Regions from separate parts of the Nocardioides ultimimeridianus genome, predicted to be linked through region 2. Evidence: predicted binding sites of a transcription regulator. Region 2 holds the regulator's gene; each other region holds the start of a gene.

Region 1 (5,658 bases), on a different contig from region 2:
CCACCTGATCGGGGGTGGGGATCTCCAGCGCGCGGGCCAGCCCGGCGACGATCACCTCGGCGACGAGGACGCGCAGGCCCTGTCCGGCACCGCGGAACTTGCACACGTAGGTGCCGAGGTCGTCGGCCTCGACGATCCCGGGGAGGCTGCCGCCCTCGCGCAGCGGGGCGACGTACCGGATCACCCGCACCTCGGGCAGGCTCACGAGATCGTGTCCTCCGCGAGCCGCTGCCTCTCGTGCTCGAGGTCGAAGTCCGGCGCCGGCCAATCCAGGTCGAGCCCGGCGAGGGCGTGGCGCAGCAGGTGCGCGATCGCGAGGTTGCGGTACCACTTCTTGTCGCTCGGTACGACGTGCCACGGGGCGTGCGGGGTGTGGGTGCGCTCCAGCGCGGTCTGGTAGGCCGCGGCGTACTCGCTCCACAGCTGGCGCTCGTCGACGTCGCCGGGGTTGTACTTCCAGTACTTCGTCGGGTCCTCGAGCCGGGCCGCGAGGCGGGCCTTCTGCTCGGCCGGGGAGATGTGCAGCATGCACTTGAGGACCGTGATGCCCTGGTCGGTGAGTCGCTGCTCGAACTCGTTGATCGCGCCGTAGCGACGCTCGATCTCGGGCGCGTCGGTCAGTTGGCGCACCTTCGCGATCAGCACGTCCTCGTAGTGGGAGCGGTCGAAGACGCCGAGGTAGCCCCGCTCCGGCACGGCGCGCTCGATCCGCCACAGAAAGTCGTGTGAGCGCTCCTCCGGGGTGGGTGCCTTGAAGGAGGTGATCCGGACGCCGACCGGATCGACGAGACCGACGGTGTGCTTGAGGACGCCACCCTTGCCGGAGGTGTCCATGCCCTGCAGGACGAGCAACACCCCCCGAGCAGTCGAGCGGCCGCGATGGGCGAACATCTTGGTCTGCAGCTCGAGCAGCTCGGGCCCCAGGTCGAGCAGCGCCTGCGCGCCCTGGTCCTTGTCGCCGTCGAACGCGGGCGAGGAGTCGGTGGGCAGGTCGGCCAGCTCGAAGGCTCCGTCATCAGGCAGCCGCAGCGCGTCGGTGAAGCTCACCCACCGATCATGTCAGGTCGCCCCCGTCACAGGGGTCGTCCGGGTCGACCCCTGCAGCGTCGAGCTCGGAGCGCACGACCGCGAACGCGAGACCCGGCCCGTAGCCCTTGCGAGCGAGCATCCCGACGAGCCTGCGCGTCGCCACCTCGGGCGCCAGCCCGGCCATGGAGCGCAGCTTCTTGCGCACCAGCGCCCGGGCGGTCGCGGCCTCGTCGTCGCTGTCCACCTCCGCGAGCACGGTCCGCGTCGTCTCGTCGTCGATCCCCTTGCGCCGCAGCTCCTGTTGCAGAGCCGTGCGGGCGAGCCCGCGGGTGCGCTGCCGCGAGTCGACCCAGGCCCGGGCGAAGGCCTCGTCGTCGATCAGCCCGACCTCCTCGAACCGGTCGAGCAGCCGCACCGCGATCTCCTCCGGCACGTTCTTCTTCGCCAGCCGCTGCGCCAGCTCGTGCCGGCTCCGCGCCTGCCCGGTCAGCTGGTCGAGCAGGATCTTGCGCGCGACCGCCTCATGATCGGCCTCCGGAAGCTCTTCGGCCGTCCTCGTATCGAACTCGGTCACCACGAAATCTCCTCAAGGCTTGCCGCCAGACCATGGCAGGACCTACGAAAGACAACCGCGTGCGCGGCAGCGCGGCGCCGCCAGCGCCGGTTGCCGAGCCTGCGTCGGGCGATCCGGAGGGAGCGAGGAACGAGCGACCGGAGGGTCGAACGACGCGGGTGAGGCAAGGCGCTGATCAGCGGCGACGCGCTCGCGCGATGATCAGAACGAATCCACGCCAATCGGCTCGTCGGAGAGCTCGTCCTCGACCGTGGGCGTGACGCCGAGCTTCTCGAGGATCTTCTTCTCCAGCTCGTTGGCCAGGTCGGGGTTGTCCTTGAGGAAGGTGCGGGCGTTCTCCTTGCCCTGGCCGAGCTGGTCGCCCTCGTAGGTGTACCAAGCGCCGGCCTTGCGCACCAGGCCTGCCTCGACACCGACGTCGATCAGGCCGCCCTCGCGGGAGATGCCCTGGCCGTACATGATGTCGAACTCGGCCTGCTTGAACGGCGGCGCGACCTTGTTCTTGACGACCTTGACCCGGGTGCGGTTGCCGACCATGTCGGTGCCGTCCTTGAGGGTCTCGATCCGGCGCACGTCCAGGCGCACCGAGGAGTAGAACTTCAGTGCCCGGCCACCGGTGGTGGTCTCGGGCGAGCCGAACATGACGCCGATCTTCTCGCGGAGCTGGTTGATGAAGATGGCGGTGGTCTTGGACTGGTTGAGCGCACCGGTCATCTTGCGCAGCGCCTGGCTCATCAGGCGGGCCTGCAGGCCGACGTGGCTGTCGCCCATCTCGCCCTCGATCTCGGCGCGGGGCACGAGCGCGGCGACGGAGTCGATGACGATCAGGTCGAGGGCACCGGAGCGGATCAGCATGTCCGCGATCTCCAGCGCCTGCTCACCGGAGTCGGGCTGGCTGACCAGCAGCGCGTCGGTGTCGACGCCGAGGGCGCGGGCGTAGTCGGGGTCGAGGGCGTGCTCGGCGTCGATGAACGCCACGATGCCGCCGGCGCGCTGCGCGTTGGCGACCGCGTGCAGGGCCACCGTGGTCTTTCCGGAGGACTCCGGACCGTAGATCTCCACGACCCGGCCGCGCGGCAGGCCGCCGATGCCGAGTGCCACGTCCAGCGCGATGGCGCCGGTGGGGATCACGTCGAGGGGGGCACGGGTGTCGTCGCCCAGTCGCATGATCGAGCCCTTGCCGTAGGCCTTCTCGATGTTGAGCAGTGCGGTGTCCAGTGCCTTGAAGCGGTCGTCGCCAGCCATGGGAATCTCCTTGATTCGTCGTCGAGCCAGGTACATCGGCGACGCTAGAGCGAGGTCCCGACACAGCCTGGTCAGCCGGGTCGTGGTTGTGGACAAGCTCGTCCGACGTCGTACCTGTGGACAGGAAGTGGTCCCTGTCGTTACGCATGAGGCTAGACGAACATCTGTTCGATCTCCGGCAGGAGCGACCGGCGTGTCGCGTCAGCGTTCGGAGTCGGGCAGGTCGAGGACCTCCCAGACCGCGCGCCAGACCTCCTTGGGCGACCAGCCGTCGGCCAGGGCCTGCGCGGCGGTGCGGCCGTCGAGGGCGCGGATCACGATGGTGTCGGCCCAGGAGCGGGAGTAGGAGGCGCCCAGGTGGCGGTCCATCCGCTCCCAGAACTCGGTGTGGCGCATGCCCCCATCGTTACAGGGACAGCCGACGCAGGTCCCAGCGGTGGTGGACGACGTCGTGCAGGTGGTAGCGCCCCAGGGTGGTCACGGTGAAGACGCTGCCGTTGCTGCGGCGCCCGGGGCGCTGCCACTGCTCCCCCACCACGCGCTCGTACGCCGCAGCGGCAGCCTCCGCCGCGACGGCGAGCTCGGCCGCCACGACCGGCGCCCTCTGCAGGTCGTAGCGATCGGCGACGGCCGTCTCGTCCTGGTCCCAGTTCGCGAAGAGCGGGTTCTCCTCGGCGAGCATCAGCGCGAGGCGCTCGGCGAAGACGCGGTGCACGTCACGCACGTGGCAGGCGTACTCGACAGGCGACCACACGCCCGGCTCGGGGCGCTGCTCGACGCCGTCCTGCGCGAGCGCGCTCGCCCAGAAGCCGGCGTTCTCGCGGATCGCGGCGGCGATCGAGCCGACGTCGACCGCCCCGGCGTCGAAGCCGCACTCGGGGCAGGCCTTCTCGAGGACCCAGGTCCAGTCCTTGGTGTCGGGTGCGATCGTCATGCGCCCAGGATCGTCGACGGCAGGATCCGTGCGACACGAGATTCCCTGCCAACCACCCGGGAGATCAGGTCAGCAGCAGGGTCTCCAGGCGGCGGCGTACGACGGCGAAGCCGGCCAGGCCCAGCGCGACCAGGTAGACCACCGACACCAGCGAGGCCCAGCCGGGGGTGCCGAGGGTGAGCTCGCGGCACAGCACCACGCCCCGGTAGAGCGGCGTCGCCTCGACCACCCAGCGCAGCGCGCCGTGGTAGGTCGTGACCGGATAGAACGTGGCCGAGAACAGGAACAGCGGCAGCTGCACCAGGGTGATCTTGTCGAAGTCCTGGAAGCTGCGCATGTACGTCGTGGCCGCCATGCACACCGCGCTGGTGGCGAACCCGATCAGCAGCGCGGCCGGCAGCGCGAGCACGGCCCACCACGAGCTGATCAGGCCCATCGCGAGCATGACCAGCAGGAAGGCGGCGGCGTACGCGCCCCCACGGACCTGTCCCCAGGCGATCTCGCCGCGCGCAACGTCGGCGGGCGTGAGCGGCGTCGACAGCATCTGGTCGTAGAGCTTGACGTACTTGAGCTTGAAGAAGACGTTGTAGGAGGAGTCGATGAGCGCGCCGTTGAACGCCGAGGTCGCGAGCATCGCCGGCGCCACGAAGGCGCTGTAGGAGACGTGGTGGCCCTGGAAGGCGAAGCCGCCGATGAGCGCCCCGACGCCGATGCCGATCGAGAGCAGGTAGAAGAACGGCTCGAGGAAGCCGGTGAGGAACAGCTTCCAGGCGCGCCGGTAGACCACGTAGTTGCGGTAGACCAGCAGCCGCAGCGCGGCGAGCGGGCCGAGAGGCTGCGCGACCGCCCCCGGCGACAGGATGCTCATGCGATCATCCGCCTCTCCAGGCCGGAGACGGCCCAGCGCCAGCCGGTCGCGACCAGGCCCACCAGCACGGCGGCGTTCACCGCTGCGACCCACCAGGTGACGTGGTCGAGGGTGAGCATCCGGGACAGGTTGACGCCCTGCCACAGCGGCGTGCACCGCGCGATGGCCGCACCGACGTGGCCGAGGTTCGCGACGGGGAAGAACGCCCCGGAGAAGAGGAACAGCGGGAAGACCCCGAGCCGGAACAGCAGCCCGAAGCCCTCCTCGTTCTGCAACCGGGTGGACAGGCCGTAGACCCAGACCGCGAAGGCCATCCCGACAGCGACCTGGGTCAGCCAGGCGAGCACCGCACCCCACCAGGTCGCGTAGACGCCGAACGGCGCCATCACCAGCGAGTAGATCCCAGTCGCGGCCGCGACGTGCAGCGCGACGGTCGAGAGGTGGGCGCCGACGATGTGGCGCGCCTCGAGCGGCGTCGCGAACATGGCGCGGTACGTCGGGCGCCACTTGATCATCCCCATCACCGGGTACGTCGTCTCGCCGACCGCCAGCTGCATGGCGTGGGCCGCGATCAGGCCGGGCACCACGAACGCCAGGTAGGAGTGGGCGCCCTCGAGCCGGGCCGGGTCGACGTGGATGAAGCCGCCGAGCAGCACGCCCATCGCCAGGACGTAGAGGAACGGGCTGAGGAACGAGGTCGCGAGCACGCCGCGCCAGGTACGCCGCCAGAGGACGCCCCAGTAGTCGGCCTGGCGGAGCACGCCGTCGCGAAGCGGGAGCCCGCCGGTGGTCGAGGTCATCAGTCGACCAGGGTCCGTCCGGTCAGCCGGAGGAACACGTCCTCGAGGCTGGAGCGCCGGACCAGCGAGGCGACCGGCCGGAGCCCCCGCTCGAGGGCCGCGGCGAGCACGGCCTCGCCGTCCTCGGCGTACACCAGGATCCGGTCGGGCAGGACCTCCAGCCGGTCGCCGAGGTCGGCGATCTTCTCGGCGATGACGTCGTTGTCGT
Region 2 (5,658 bases):
ACGTCGGCAGCCCGTTCGACTACCCCAAGCAGGGCATCCTGTACGTCGCCAAGCATCTGCCGCCCCCGGGCCGCGACGGCCTCGGGCCGGCCCAGCTCGACGAGATCGTCGACCTGATCGACAAGGCGGACGGCCGCACGCTCGGGCTGTTCTCCAGCCGCCGGGCGGCCGAGGCCGCCGCGGAGCACGTGCGCACCAAGCTGCCGCACCTGACCACGCTGGCCCAGGGCGACGCCCAGCTGCCGGAGCTCGCGCGGCAGTTCGTCGAGGACCCGCACACGTGCCTGTTCGGCACCCTGGGTCTGTGGCAGGGGCTGGACGTGCCGGGCGACACCTGCCAGCTGGTCATCATCGACCGGATCCCGTTCCCGCGGCCCGACGACCCGCTGATGAGCGCGCGGCAGAAGGCCGCCGACAAGGCCGGCGGCAACGGCTTCATGCAGGTCGCCGCCACCCACTCCGCGCTGCTGCTCGCCCAGGGCGCGGGCCGGCTGATCCGCACCCACACCGACCGCGGCGTGGTCGCGGTGCTGGACCCCCGGCTGGCCACGGCCCGCTACGGCGGGTTCCTCAAGGCCAGCCTGCCGCCGATGTGGTCGACGACCGACCCGGCGGTGGCGAGGCAGGCACTGGCCCGCCTCGCCGCCGCAGCAGGGCAGTAGCTCAGGTCAGGACGCGGTCGCCTGCAGGCTGGCACCCGGGCTGTCGTCCTTGGAGGTGCCCTGGCAGGTGTACATCCAGAAGCCGGTCGTGCGGTTCCAGCAGGTGTAGCGGGTGCCGGCGTTGATCAGCGACACCTCCACCCAAGCGACGGTCGCCGGGTCGAAGGTCACGGTCCGCGCGGTGGTGCTCGCCGGGACCACGGTGCGGGAGTACTTGCCGTCCTTGGTGTGGACCACGATCGCGGCCTCGACGTCGGAGCCGGTGCTGCCGGTGGTCGTGAGGTCGAGGCTGGTCGCCCCGGTCCCCGGCAGGAAGCGGTACGTCGCCGAGCTCAGGTGCGGGAGGTTGGGCGACTTCGTGGCCGTGTTGCCGAGCAGACCCGGGGCGAGCGTGTTCGACCCGGCCAGCTTCGTGGCGGTGTAGGAGCCGCCCTCGTGGTAGTAGGCGCCCGGTCGCCGGTTGGCGACCACGAACCGCGCGAACTCGGTGTCCAGGCTGGTGCCGCGCTCGATGAGCGCCTGCTTGATGGCCTCGACGGAATAGCCGCTCTTGCCGATCGACAGGCCCCAGATCCGGCGTACCAACGTCGGCAGGATGCCCTGCTTGGTCGGGTAGTGCTCGGTGAGGTAGCGGAAGAAGATCCAGGTGCCGTACTGGTGCAGGTAGGCCGCGCTGCCGCTGGAGTTGGAGTAGGCGTCCAGGCTGACCGTGGGCTTGCCCATCGGGCCGTAGGGCAGGTAGCCGCGGTTGTCGTTGATCTTCGTGTAGAGCTCGTCCTCGGCCCAGGTCGCGGTGGCCTCCATCATCCAGGAGTCCTCGTCGAAGTCGTAGGCGAACTGGACCGCGTGGAAGTACTCGTGCGCCGCGGTGACCTCGAGGTTCTGCCGCGGGGAGTGGTAGGGGAACTCGCTGTGGCTGTAGTTGTTGTCGAGCACGCAGTACGCCGACACGGCCGGGTGGTTGGTGCCCGACGCGTCGTACGCCAGCTTCGGGTCGTCGGAGGTGCAGTAGCCGTAGAGGCCCTTGGACCCGATGTTGCCGAGGTAGATGTCACGACGCGAGTCGCCCCCGATGCGGCCGTCGCCGCGGGTCGAGCGGTAGCCGGCCTTGCGGTAGACGGAGTCGATGCGGGTCAGCTGGTGGAGGGTGAACTCGACCATGTCGGGCACGCCGTTGTGCGCCCGGCCGCTCCAGCGTCCGGACCGGCCGTTGTCCTCGGGGTCGACCCCGTTGGTGTTGTCGCGCTTCGGGCCGGTGCCCTGGCGCACGTAGTGCACGCAGATCCGGGAGTTGCACAGCTCGTAGCGCTTCGCCGTGGACTTGTAGCAGGCGTAGTCGCCGGGGCAGTTGGAGCTGCTGGCGGTCGGCCGGGCGAAGTACCGCTCGGCCTCGCGCTGCTGGCTCGGCGGCAGCGCGCTCTTGGTCTCGGCCAGGTTGCGCAGCGCGATGGTCGCGTCGCCGCGGACCGTCGTACCGGTGGCGGAGAAGATCTGCTGCACCCGGTCCAGCGCGTGCTGCGCGCGGTGCAGCAGGGCGCGCGGGCTCGGGTCGGAGGCGTGGCTCGCGGCCGGCGCCGCCTGGGCCCCCGGCGAGACCAGAGCCAGTGACCCGGCGAGCGTGATGGCGAGGAGAAGCCCGAGAACAGGCCTGCTGCTGCGGAGCATGGAACCTTCGACTTTCGACTGACCGGACAGAGCACGTACCCGACGACCCTACGTGAGCGTGGGGCGCGCCCCGAAAAGTCGCGGGCTCAGCTCCGGTACGCCGTGGCCCGCACCGCGTTCGGGAGGTTGTCGTCGGTGCCGTGCTGGGCGTAGCAGCTGTAGTAGGTCGCGCTGCTGTAGCCGTTCCAGCAGGTGCTGAAGCGCGGAGACGCATTGACCACCTCGACCTCGACGTTCCGCACGGTCGCGGAGCCGAACGGGATGCGGATGGTCGCATCGCCCGTCGAGGAGAGCGCGATCAGCCGCGAGGAGGTGCCGCCGGAGGCCGCGTTGATCCACAGCGTCGCCGCCGCACCACGCGTCTTCGCCGGAAGGTCCAGGTGGAGGCGCAGGTGCCAGGCACTGCCGGTGCCGGCCTTCGGGGTGAGCCGGAGCACCCGGTAGCTCAGGTGCAGGAGCCGGAAGGAGGTCGACCAGCTGAGGTGGCCGGGCCCGACCGAGGAGCTGGTCGCGACCGGCGCGCTGGGGTACTGGTTGGCCGCCGCCTCACTGAAGTACCTCGTGGGGTGACGGGCCGCGAGGTCGAACCTGCTCAGGGCGCGGGTGAGGTCGATGTGGTGCGCGGCGAGCGCGCTCCTGACCCCCTTGATGGAGTACATGTCCGGCGCACCCGGGCTGGCGTCCAGGCGTTGCCAGATCTGGCGGATCAGCAGCGGCAGCGCACCGGACTTCTCGGTCACCAGGCGCTCGGTCAGGAACCGGAAGAAGATCCAGGTGCCGTACCAGTGCAGGTTGACGTCGCCGTTGGTGTCCAGGGGCAGGGAGGGGTTGCGGATCGGGTCGGCGCCATAGGACAGGTACTGCATGTTGTCGTTGATCGAGGTGTACAGCTCGTCCTCGGCCCAGGTGGCGGTCGCCTCCATGATCCAGGGGTCCTCGAAGAAGTCGTAGCTGAACTGCACCGCGTGGAAGAACTCGTGGGCGGCGGTCACCTCGAGGTTCTCCAGCTGGGTGTGACCGGGGTACTGGGCCGGGGCGTAGTCGTTGTCGAGGACGCAGTACGCCGATCCGGCGTACCCGGTGTTCAGCGCGGGGTCGTCGCTCGTGCAGAAGCCGTAGAGGTGGTAGCGGGAGAGCTCGCCCAGGTAGATGTCGGTCTGGTCGGCGTTCATGCCGCCCAGGCTGCCGTTGTCGGCGCTGGCGGAGTCGACGAGCGGCATCCGGTAGCCGGCGGCGGCGTAGGTGTCCCAGACGTGCTCCATCGTCGCGAGCACCTCGTCGACGTAGTCGGGATCCTTGTTCGTGTCGCCACCGTCCGTGGGGTCGACGCCGTTGGTGCTGTCCTCGGTCGACAGGTCGTAGTGCACGCAGAGGGGAAGCCTGGTGCTGCACTCCTCGTGCTCGGTGCCGGTGTAGACCACCGGGAAGTCGGGGTCGCTGTCGGAGGGCCCCGGCCGCGCAAGGATCCGGTCGGCCTGGGTGCGCTGATCGGGGGACAGCGCGGGATAGGCGGCCCGCAGGTCGCGCAACAGCAGGGTGGCGTCCTCGTGCCTCTGCGCGAGGCGGGACGCGGCCCGGCTCCCTCCGAAGAGGGACTCGGCCCGGGACAGCTCGGCGGCGGCCTGCGCCCGGGTCGTCGTCGGAGGCTGGTGGATCGCGGCGGTGGCCGGGGAGGCGTGGGCCGGCTGGCTCGCACCGGTGACGCCGAGGCCCGCGAGCGACGCGGTGATGACCAGGGAAAGGACGCGGGCCCGTCCGGAGATGCGGATCACCTGCTGAATCTAGGGGATCGGCATCCCCGGGCGGACCCGGGAGAGGCAAAGAAGCGCGGCGTCGGCGTCAGACCTTGCGGAGCACGGCGGTGACCTTGCCCAGGATCGTGGCGTGGGTGCCGTCGATCGGCTCGAAGGCCGGGTTGTGCGGCAGCAGCCACACCTGGCCGTTCTTGCGCTGGAAGGTCTTCACGGTGGCCTCGCCGTCGATCATCGCGGCGACGATCTCGCCGTTCTCGGCGGTGGCCTGCTGGCGGATGACGACGTAGTCGCCGTTGCAGATCGCGGCGTCGATCATCGACTCGCCGCTGACCTCCAGCAGGAACAGCTGGCCGTCGCCGACCAGCTGCTTCGGCAGCGGGAAGACGTCCTCGACCCGCTCCTCGGCGAGGATCGGTCCGCCGGCGGCGATCCGGCCGACCAGCGGAACGTTGCTCGGGGCGGGCGCGGAGTCGTTGATGGCGGTCTCGTCGTACTCCGACTCGGCCTGGGTCATGCCGCTGAGCGGGCGTCGCTTCATCAGGGTCTCGGGGAGGAACACCTCGATGGCGCGGGGCAGGTGGGGGTCGCGGCGTACGAACCCCTTGGCCTCGAGCTGGCGCAGCTGGTGGGCGACGCTGGAGGTGCTGGTCAGGCCCACCGCCTCGCCGATCTCGCGCATGCTCGGCGGGTAGCCGCGCTTGTCGATGGCCTTCTTGATCGTGGTCAGGATCCGCTGCTGGCGTGGGGTGAGGCCCGTGCCGTCGGGCGGACCGTCGGGGAGCTCACTCACGGGGCGAACAGCCTTCTTGGTCATGGGTCGAACGTAACCCCGATCACCCCGGATCTCAAACAGGTGTTCGATCCGGCGTGTCGCGACACGCCGTCGAACACGCGTGCGACGAAATGCCGCGATTGTGTCGAATGCGTGTTCTATGCTCGTCCATGTGTTCGATCGAACGTCTGATCGAAGCCGGGCCCAGAAGTTGTGTCGGCGGCCTCGGTCAGAGTGAGGGCACACCGACCAGCAACCCCTTCCCCGGAGGTCACCATGAGCACCATCAGCTTCAGCCCCGCGTACGTCTCCCGCCCGCAGGTGCGGCTCACCCGCCGCGGCCGGCTCGTGGTCCTCGCGCTCTCGCTGCTGGCGGTGCTCGCGGTCGCCCTGATGGTCGCCTCCGCCTCGGCCGCCGGCAGCCACTCCGGGACGCCCGACGTCCACCTGGTCACCGTCCAGCCCGGCGACACGCTGTGGGACATCGCCGGCGACGCCGCCGCGGCCCACGGCACGCAGACCGGTGACATGGTGCAGCGCCTCGAGGACCTCAACCCGATCGACGACGGCATGGTCTACGTCGGTCAGCAGATCCGCGTGCCCAACTGAGGCACGACCAGCTCGTCCGTCGCCTCGACCCCGGCGGACGTAGGGGAAGACGAGGGGCCCGATCCTGCGCGGATCGGGCCCCTCGCGCTGTTCCTCCACAGGGCGGCGGGCCGAGGGTGGCCGGGCGGGGTGCCTTCGGCGTACGTTCTGGGCAATCCGCCTCGGGAGGGTTCCATGAAGTACGTCGGCATCGCCG
Region 3 (5,658 bases), on a different contig from region 2:
GCTCTCGCGGGAGGCCGCCTGGGCGGCGTCGATGGCGGCGCGGGCGGGCTCGTCGAGCTCGACCCGGACCACCATCCCGGGAAGCACCACCACATCGGAGAGGAACAGCACCGGAAGCTGGATCGGGTTCGTCATGCCCGGTCCAATGCCCGCGGGCGGGCGGGTGTTCCGTCGTTCGCGGAGGGCGAACCGCCGGACCGGCGGCTCAGGCGCCGTTGGACTCCGCGAACTGCTCGTGGTTGCGGATCACCTCGGCGATGATCACGCCGAGGATCTGCTCGGCGAAGCGCGGGTCGAGGCCCGAGGTCTCCGCCATCGAGCGCAGCCGCGCGATCTGCACCGCCTCGCGCCCCGGGTCGGCCGGCGGCATGCCCGCACGCGCCTTGAGGCGACCGACCTGCTCGGTGCACTTGAACCGCTCGGCGAGCAGATGCACCAGGGCGGCGTCGAGGTTGTCGATGCTCGACCGGAGCCGGAGCAGCTCGGCGCGGGGGTCCTCAGTCATGGGGACAATCCTGCCCCAACCCTCCCCACCCGGGCACCGCGTGGGCTTCAATGTCCGGATGGAGGACCATCATCGCGATATCCATCCCCCGATCGCGTGGCCGCTGAGCGATGCCGAGGCGCTGCGCGAGGAGCTGCTGGCGGCGTACGACGAGCCGGGGCGGGCCTACCACGACCGGCGGCACCTGCGGGAGGTGCTGGTCCGCCTCGACGAGCTCGCGGCGCACGGTGTCGCCTTCGACCCGCTCCCCACCCGCCTGGCCGCGTGGTTCCACGACGCCGTGTACGACGGCGAGCGGGACGCCGAAGAGCGCTCGGCCGCCTGGGCGGAGGTCGCGCTGCCGGCGTACGTCGACGCGGCGACCGTCGCCGAGGTCGCGCGCCTGGTCCGGCTCACCGAGTCGCACCGGCCCGACCCCGAGGACACCAACGGCGCCGCGCTGTCCGACGCCGACCTCGGGGTGCTCGCGCTGCCGGCTGCCGACTACGCGGCGTACGCCGCCAACGTCCGCCGGGAGTACGCCCATCTGTCCGACGAGGTCTTCGCCGCGGGCCGCGCCGATCTGCTCGCCGACCTGCTCGACCGGCCGGCCCTGTTCCGCACCGAGGCGGCCGGCCGCCTCTGGGAGGCCGCGGCGCGCGGCAACATCGCGGCCGAGCTCGGCGAGCTCGCGGCGGCTAGGCCTCGAACTGCAGCGAGATGACGTGCCCGTCGCCGCGGTAGGTGGTGCGGGACAGCTCGATCGGCCGCTCACCCCACAGCGCGCGGCGTGAGTGGCGCAGCACGGCCGCGCCCGGCTCGATCTCGAGCAGCCGCGCCTCCTCCGGCGAGGCGACGGCGGCGCTGATCGCGTCCTCGGCCCAGGTCGGGCGGTGGCCGCGGCGGGCGAGCTCGGCGTACAGGCTGCTGGGGAGCTCGCCGTCCAGGAACTGCGGGACCAGGTGCTCGTTGAGGAAGGTGTCGGTGATGCAGACCGGGCGCCCGTCGGCCAGCCGTAGCCGGCGCCACCGGATCACCGAGCTGCCGGGCTCGACGTCGAGCGCCTGCGCGACCCGCGTGGGCGCCGGGCAGCGCGCGGCCATGATGCTGCGCGACTCGGCGAGGAGGCCGCGGCGCTCGAGGTCCTCGCTGAACCCGGACACCCGCGAGCGGACCCGGCGCGGTCGCGCCACGAAGGTGCCACGCCCGGGGAAGCGCTCCAGGACGCCCTCGGCGACCAGGGCGTCCAGCGCGTGCCGGACCGTCATGCGGGCGACGCCGAAGCGATCGACCAGGTCACGCTCGGACGGTGCCGCTGCTCCGGGCGAGCTCTCGGCCACCAGGGCGCGCACGTACTCCCTGATGGTCACGTGCTTCAGCGCGATGCTCACACCAACTGCCCCCAGTCCGGTTCTTCTCCTCGCAGGTTAGGGCGCGGCCAACCGGCCGATCCCGGGAATCGGATTTTCTTTGCCATGCAGCGGCTGCCGAACATCTGTTCGATCCGGTGTTACCGTGGATGCATGGACTTCCAGTCGACGCTGTTCGCGGCCGAGCCGGCCGCCGGGCCGAGCTTCGCGACGCTGGGCCGGACGCCGCTGAGCGACGGTGCGTGGGTCGACGTCGCGCGCTCCTGGCTGCCCGACGCCGACGAGGTCTTCGCCCGCATGGTGCAGGAGGTGCCGTGGCGCGCGGAGCGCCGCCGGATGTATGACCGGGTCGTCGACGTACCCCGCCTAGTGCACACCTACATGATCGGCGAGGACCTCCCCCACCCGATGCTGACGACGGCGCGCGAGGCCCTCAGCGAGCAGTACGCCGAGGAGCTCGGCGAACCGTTCCGCACCGCCGGCTGCTGCTACTACCGCGACGGCCGCGACAGCGTGGCGTGGCACGGCGACACGATCGGCCGCGGCTCGACGCAGGACACCATGGTCGCGATCGTGTCGCTGGGCGACCCGCGGCGGCTCTGCCTGCGCCCGCGCTCCGGTGGCGAGGGCATCGCCGTCGAGATGGGCCACGGCGACCTCGTCGTGATGGGCGGCAGCTGCCAGCGCACCTGGGAGCACGCGGTGCCGAAGGTCGCCTCCGCCGGCCCGCGGATCTCGGTCCAGTTCCGCCCCCTGAACGTCTTCTGATTTTCATTTGCGCGAGCGCGTCGGCGCCGGCGGCGCCGCGCTGCCGCGCACCTTCGCGTGGCGGCAAGGCGAACGGCCCCGAGTCAGGGCGTCGGGGAGGCCGACTCGGTGGCCGACGGCGAGGTCGAGGAGACCGCGGTCTCCGTCGGTGTGGCGGTCGGGGTCGGCGACGCGGTCGACGACGTCTGACCGGTCGGGCTCGACGTCGGGGTCGGCGCCGCCGTGGTCGGGACCGCCGTGGTGGTCACGGTCGCGGTCACCGTCGGCGTCGGGGCGGGCTGCTTCCGGCTGCCCGTGGTGTCACCGAACAGGCCGGTCACCGAGGTCCGCTTGTCGGTGGTGGTCCCGCCGGTCAGCGACGACACACTCTTGCCGGCGAGCATCTCGAAGCCGCTGATCGCGAGCATCGCGACCACGAAGACCGCGGCCGAGAGCAGGGCGACCCGGCGCCAGGGAAGCGTCGCCAGCCCCCTCCTCGGCGCCGCGTGGGCGGCCGGCGGAGCGGGGTCGACGGACAGCGGCGCGGGCTCCGCGGGCTCCTCCTCGGTGCCGTCGTCGAGCTCGGAGGACGCGCCTTCGAGATGGGCGTCGGCGCGCGCGAGGTCGGAGGCGACGGTCGGGGAGTCGGAGCGGGCCGCCGCTCGGCGTACCTCCTGCTGGGCCTGGCCGACACGGTGCAGCGCCGTGGCCTGCACCTCGGCCATCTTGCGCCGGCTGGACTGGAGGGCCTGCTTGTAGAGCGCGGTGCTCACCGTGGCCACGACGCTGCCCAGCCCGGCGCCGACGAGGGTCCCGGCAGCGCCGAGGGTCGAGAGCAGCACCGCCACGGTGACCGCGGCGCCGGCGCCCGCGAGGACCGACGGCCAGTCGATCTTCGCCGGGGCGTCGTCCTGCTTCGTCATCGCCTACCAGTCTCGCGGGTGGTTCAAGAGACGCAGGTCTCAGGCGTCGGTGCCGTGCCGGGCGATGAAGGCCAGGATCTGCTCGGACAGCTCCGGGCGGCACACGATGACGTCGGGGAGGTAGACGTCGTCCTGGTTGTAGACCAGCTCGCTGCCGTCGACGCGCGAGGTGAACAGGCCGGCAGAGCGCGCGACAGCGACGGGGGCGGCCGAGTCCCACTCGTACTGACCGCCCGCGTGCACGTAGGCGTCCGCCACATCGCGCACGACCGACATCATCTTCACGCCCGCCGAGCCCATCGGGACCAGCTCCGCGTCGAGCTCCTCGGCGAGCGCCGCCACGAACGCCGGCGGCCGGCTGCGGGAGACGGCGATGCGGGGCCGGGCCGACGTGCGCGCCGGTACGACGGGTGGGGTGCCGGTGTTGAAGGTCTCCCCGATCACGGGCTGGGCGACAGCGCCCGCCACGAGCTCCCCGCCCTGCCAGAGCGCGACGTGCACGGCCCAGTCGTCGCGCGGCGGCTCGGAGAACTCCCGGGTGCCGTCCAGCGGGTCGACGATCCAGACGCGCTCGGCGCTCAGCCGGGCCTTGTCGTCCTTGCCCTCCTCGGAGAGCACGACGTCGTCGGGACGGTACGTCGCCAGCAGGTCCATCAGCAGGTGGTGCGCCGCCATGTCGCCGGCGTCCTTGAGCTCCTTGCCGGCCAGGCCCTCGGCACGGACCTCCAGCAGCCGGCGGCCGGCCACCTCGGCCAGCCACGCGGCGAGGCGGTGGTCGTCGGCGACGACCTCGGGGGACGGCGTACCAGGATCGAAAGTCACGGCGTCACCCTATCGAGGAGCCTGTCGGTGAGGACGAGGCCGCCTTGCCTTGCCGCCAGACCGAGGCAGGACCTACGAAATTCGACTGCGCGCGCTCGCGCAAATGTCATGAGTTGAAGCGGGACTGCGTCTTCTCGAGACCCTCGGTGATCAGGGACTCGACGGCGTCGGCGGCGCGGTCGACCTCGAACGGGAGGTCCTTGCGCTCGGTGGTGGAGTAGTTCGACAGCACGAAGTCGGCGACGTCCTGGCGGCCGGGCGGGCGCCCGATGCCGGACCGCACCCGGAAGAACTCACCCGAGCCGAACGAGCCGCGCAGGGACTTCAGGCCGTTGTGGCCGTTGTCGCCTCCGCCGCGCTTGACCCGGAGCTGGCCGAAGTCGATGTCGAGCTCGTCGTGGATGGCGATGATCCGCTCGGGGCCGACCTTGTAGAAGGTGGCGAGCGCCTTGATCGGGCCGCCGGTCTCGTTCATGTAGCTGCGCGACTTGGCCAGGACCACCCGCGGGCCGGGCGTGCCCGGAGCCCCCAGCCGCCCCTCGACCACGTCGGCGCGGCCGGTCTTGTGGGCGCGGAAGGGCGAGCCCATCCGGCGGGCGAGCTCATCGACCACCAGGTAGCCGATGTTGTGCCGGTGTCCGGCGTACGACGGGCCGGGATTGCCGAGGCCGACGACCAGCCACACGTCGGGCTGCTCGTCGGCCATCGGTCACTCCTGGTCGTCGGTCTCGTCGGTCTCGTCCGCGGGCCGGTCGGCTTCGACATCGGCCGGCGCGGAGGAGGGGGTGCTCCCCGGCCCGAGGGTGCGGACCGGGGAGATCAGCCGGCCCAGGAACCACCGGAGCCGACCGAACGGGTTCACTCCGAGTCGCCCTCGGCACCCTCGGCGGCGGCGTCGCCGGCCTCGGCGTCACCCTCGCCCTCGGCAGCCTCCGACTCCTCGCCGGTGTCGGCGGCCTGGGCCTCGGAGATGTGGACCATCAGGGTCTCGGCGTCGGTCAGCAGGGTCGAGCCCTTCGGCAGCGTCAGCGCGCCGGCCAGGATCTGGGTGCCGGCCTCGACGCCCTCGATGTCGACCTCGATCGACTCGGGGATGTGGGTGGCCTCGGCCTCGATCTGGACGGTGTTGTTCTCGATCTGGACCAGGGTGTCCCGGGCGGCCTCGCCGACGGTGAGGACGGGGACGTCGACGGTGACCTTCTCGCCGCGCTTGACGGTGACGAAGTCGACGTGCTCGAGGACGCGGCGGACCGGGTCGACCTGGACGGCCTTGGTCAGCGCGAGCTGGGTCTTGCCGTCGATCTCGATCTCG

What was found. The regulator LexA, encoded in region 2, represses DNA repair genes until DNA is damaged. The targets are predictions, from matches to a motif close to TCGAACANNTGTTCGA.
Region 1: recA (recombinase RecA) is a predicted target of LexA. The motif match lies at 3,005-3,020, and genes of this name have one in related genera.
Region 3: ACYU8V_RS18985 (alpha-ketoglutarate-dependent dioxygenase AlkB) is a predicted target of LexA. The motif match lies at 1,972-1,987, and genes of this name have one in related genera.

What each region holds. Positions count from the first base shown of each region.
Region 1 is NZ_BAAHAB010000005.1:139,284-144,941, forward strand. It holds gene ACYU8V_RS05925 (HipA family kinase) at 1-205, opposite strand, end outside; gene ACYU8V_RS05930 (PPK2 family polyphosphate kinase) at 202-1,047, opposite strand; gene ACYU8V_RS05935 (regulatory protein RecX) at 1,055-1,603, opposite strand; gene recA (recombinase RecA) at 1,805-2,848, opposite strand; gene ACYU8V_RS05945 (DUF3046 domain-containing protein) at 3,050-3,244, opposite strand; gene ACYU8V_RS05950 (DinB family protein) at 3,255-3,782, opposite strand; gene ACYU8V_RS05955 (ABC transporter permease) at 3,847-4,650, opposite strand; gene ACYU8V_RS05960 (ABC transporter permease) at 4,647-5,450, opposite strand; gene ACYU8V_RS05965 (ABC transporter ATP-binding protein) at 5,450-5,658, opposite strand, start outside.
Region 2 is NZ_BAAHAB010000003.1:24,322-29,979, forward strand. It holds gene ACYU8V_RS01240 (ATP-dependent DNA helicase) at 1-662, shown strand, start outside; gene ACYU8V_RS01245 (MXAN_6640 family putative metalloprotease) at 669-2,327, opposite strand; gene ACYU8V_RS01250 (MXAN_6640 family putative metalloprotease) at 2,414-4,099, opposite strand; gene lexA (transcriptional repressor LexA) at 4,167-4,895, opposite strand; gene ACYU8V_RS01260 (LysM peptidoglycan-binding domain-containing protein) at 5,130-5,462, shown strand; gene ACYU8V_RS01265 (hypothetical protein) at 5,637-5,658, shown strand, end outside.
Region 3 is NZ_BAAHAB010000021.1:203,259-208,916, forward strand. It holds gene lon (endopeptidase La) at 1-135, opposite strand, end outside; gene ACYU8V_RS18970 (chorismate mutase) at 206-505, opposite strand; gene ACYU8V_RS18975 (HD domain-containing protein) at 564-1,208, shown strand; gene ACYU8V_RS18980 (GntR family transcriptional regulator) at 1,183-1,875, opposite strand; gene ACYU8V_RS18985 (alpha-ketoglutarate-dependent dioxygenase AlkB) at 2,008-2,622, shown strand; gene ACYU8V_RS18990 (hypothetical protein) at 2,706-3,524, opposite strand; gene ACYU8V_RS18995 (3'(2'),5'-bisphosphate nucleotidase CysQ) at 3,564-4,346, opposite strand; gene pth (aminoacyl-tRNA hydrolase) at 4,453-5,052, opposite strand; gene ACYU8V_RS19005 (hypothetical protein) at 5,056-5,208, opposite strand; gene ACYU8V_RS19010 (50S ribosomal protein L25/general stress protein Ctc) at 5,205-5,658, opposite strand, start outside.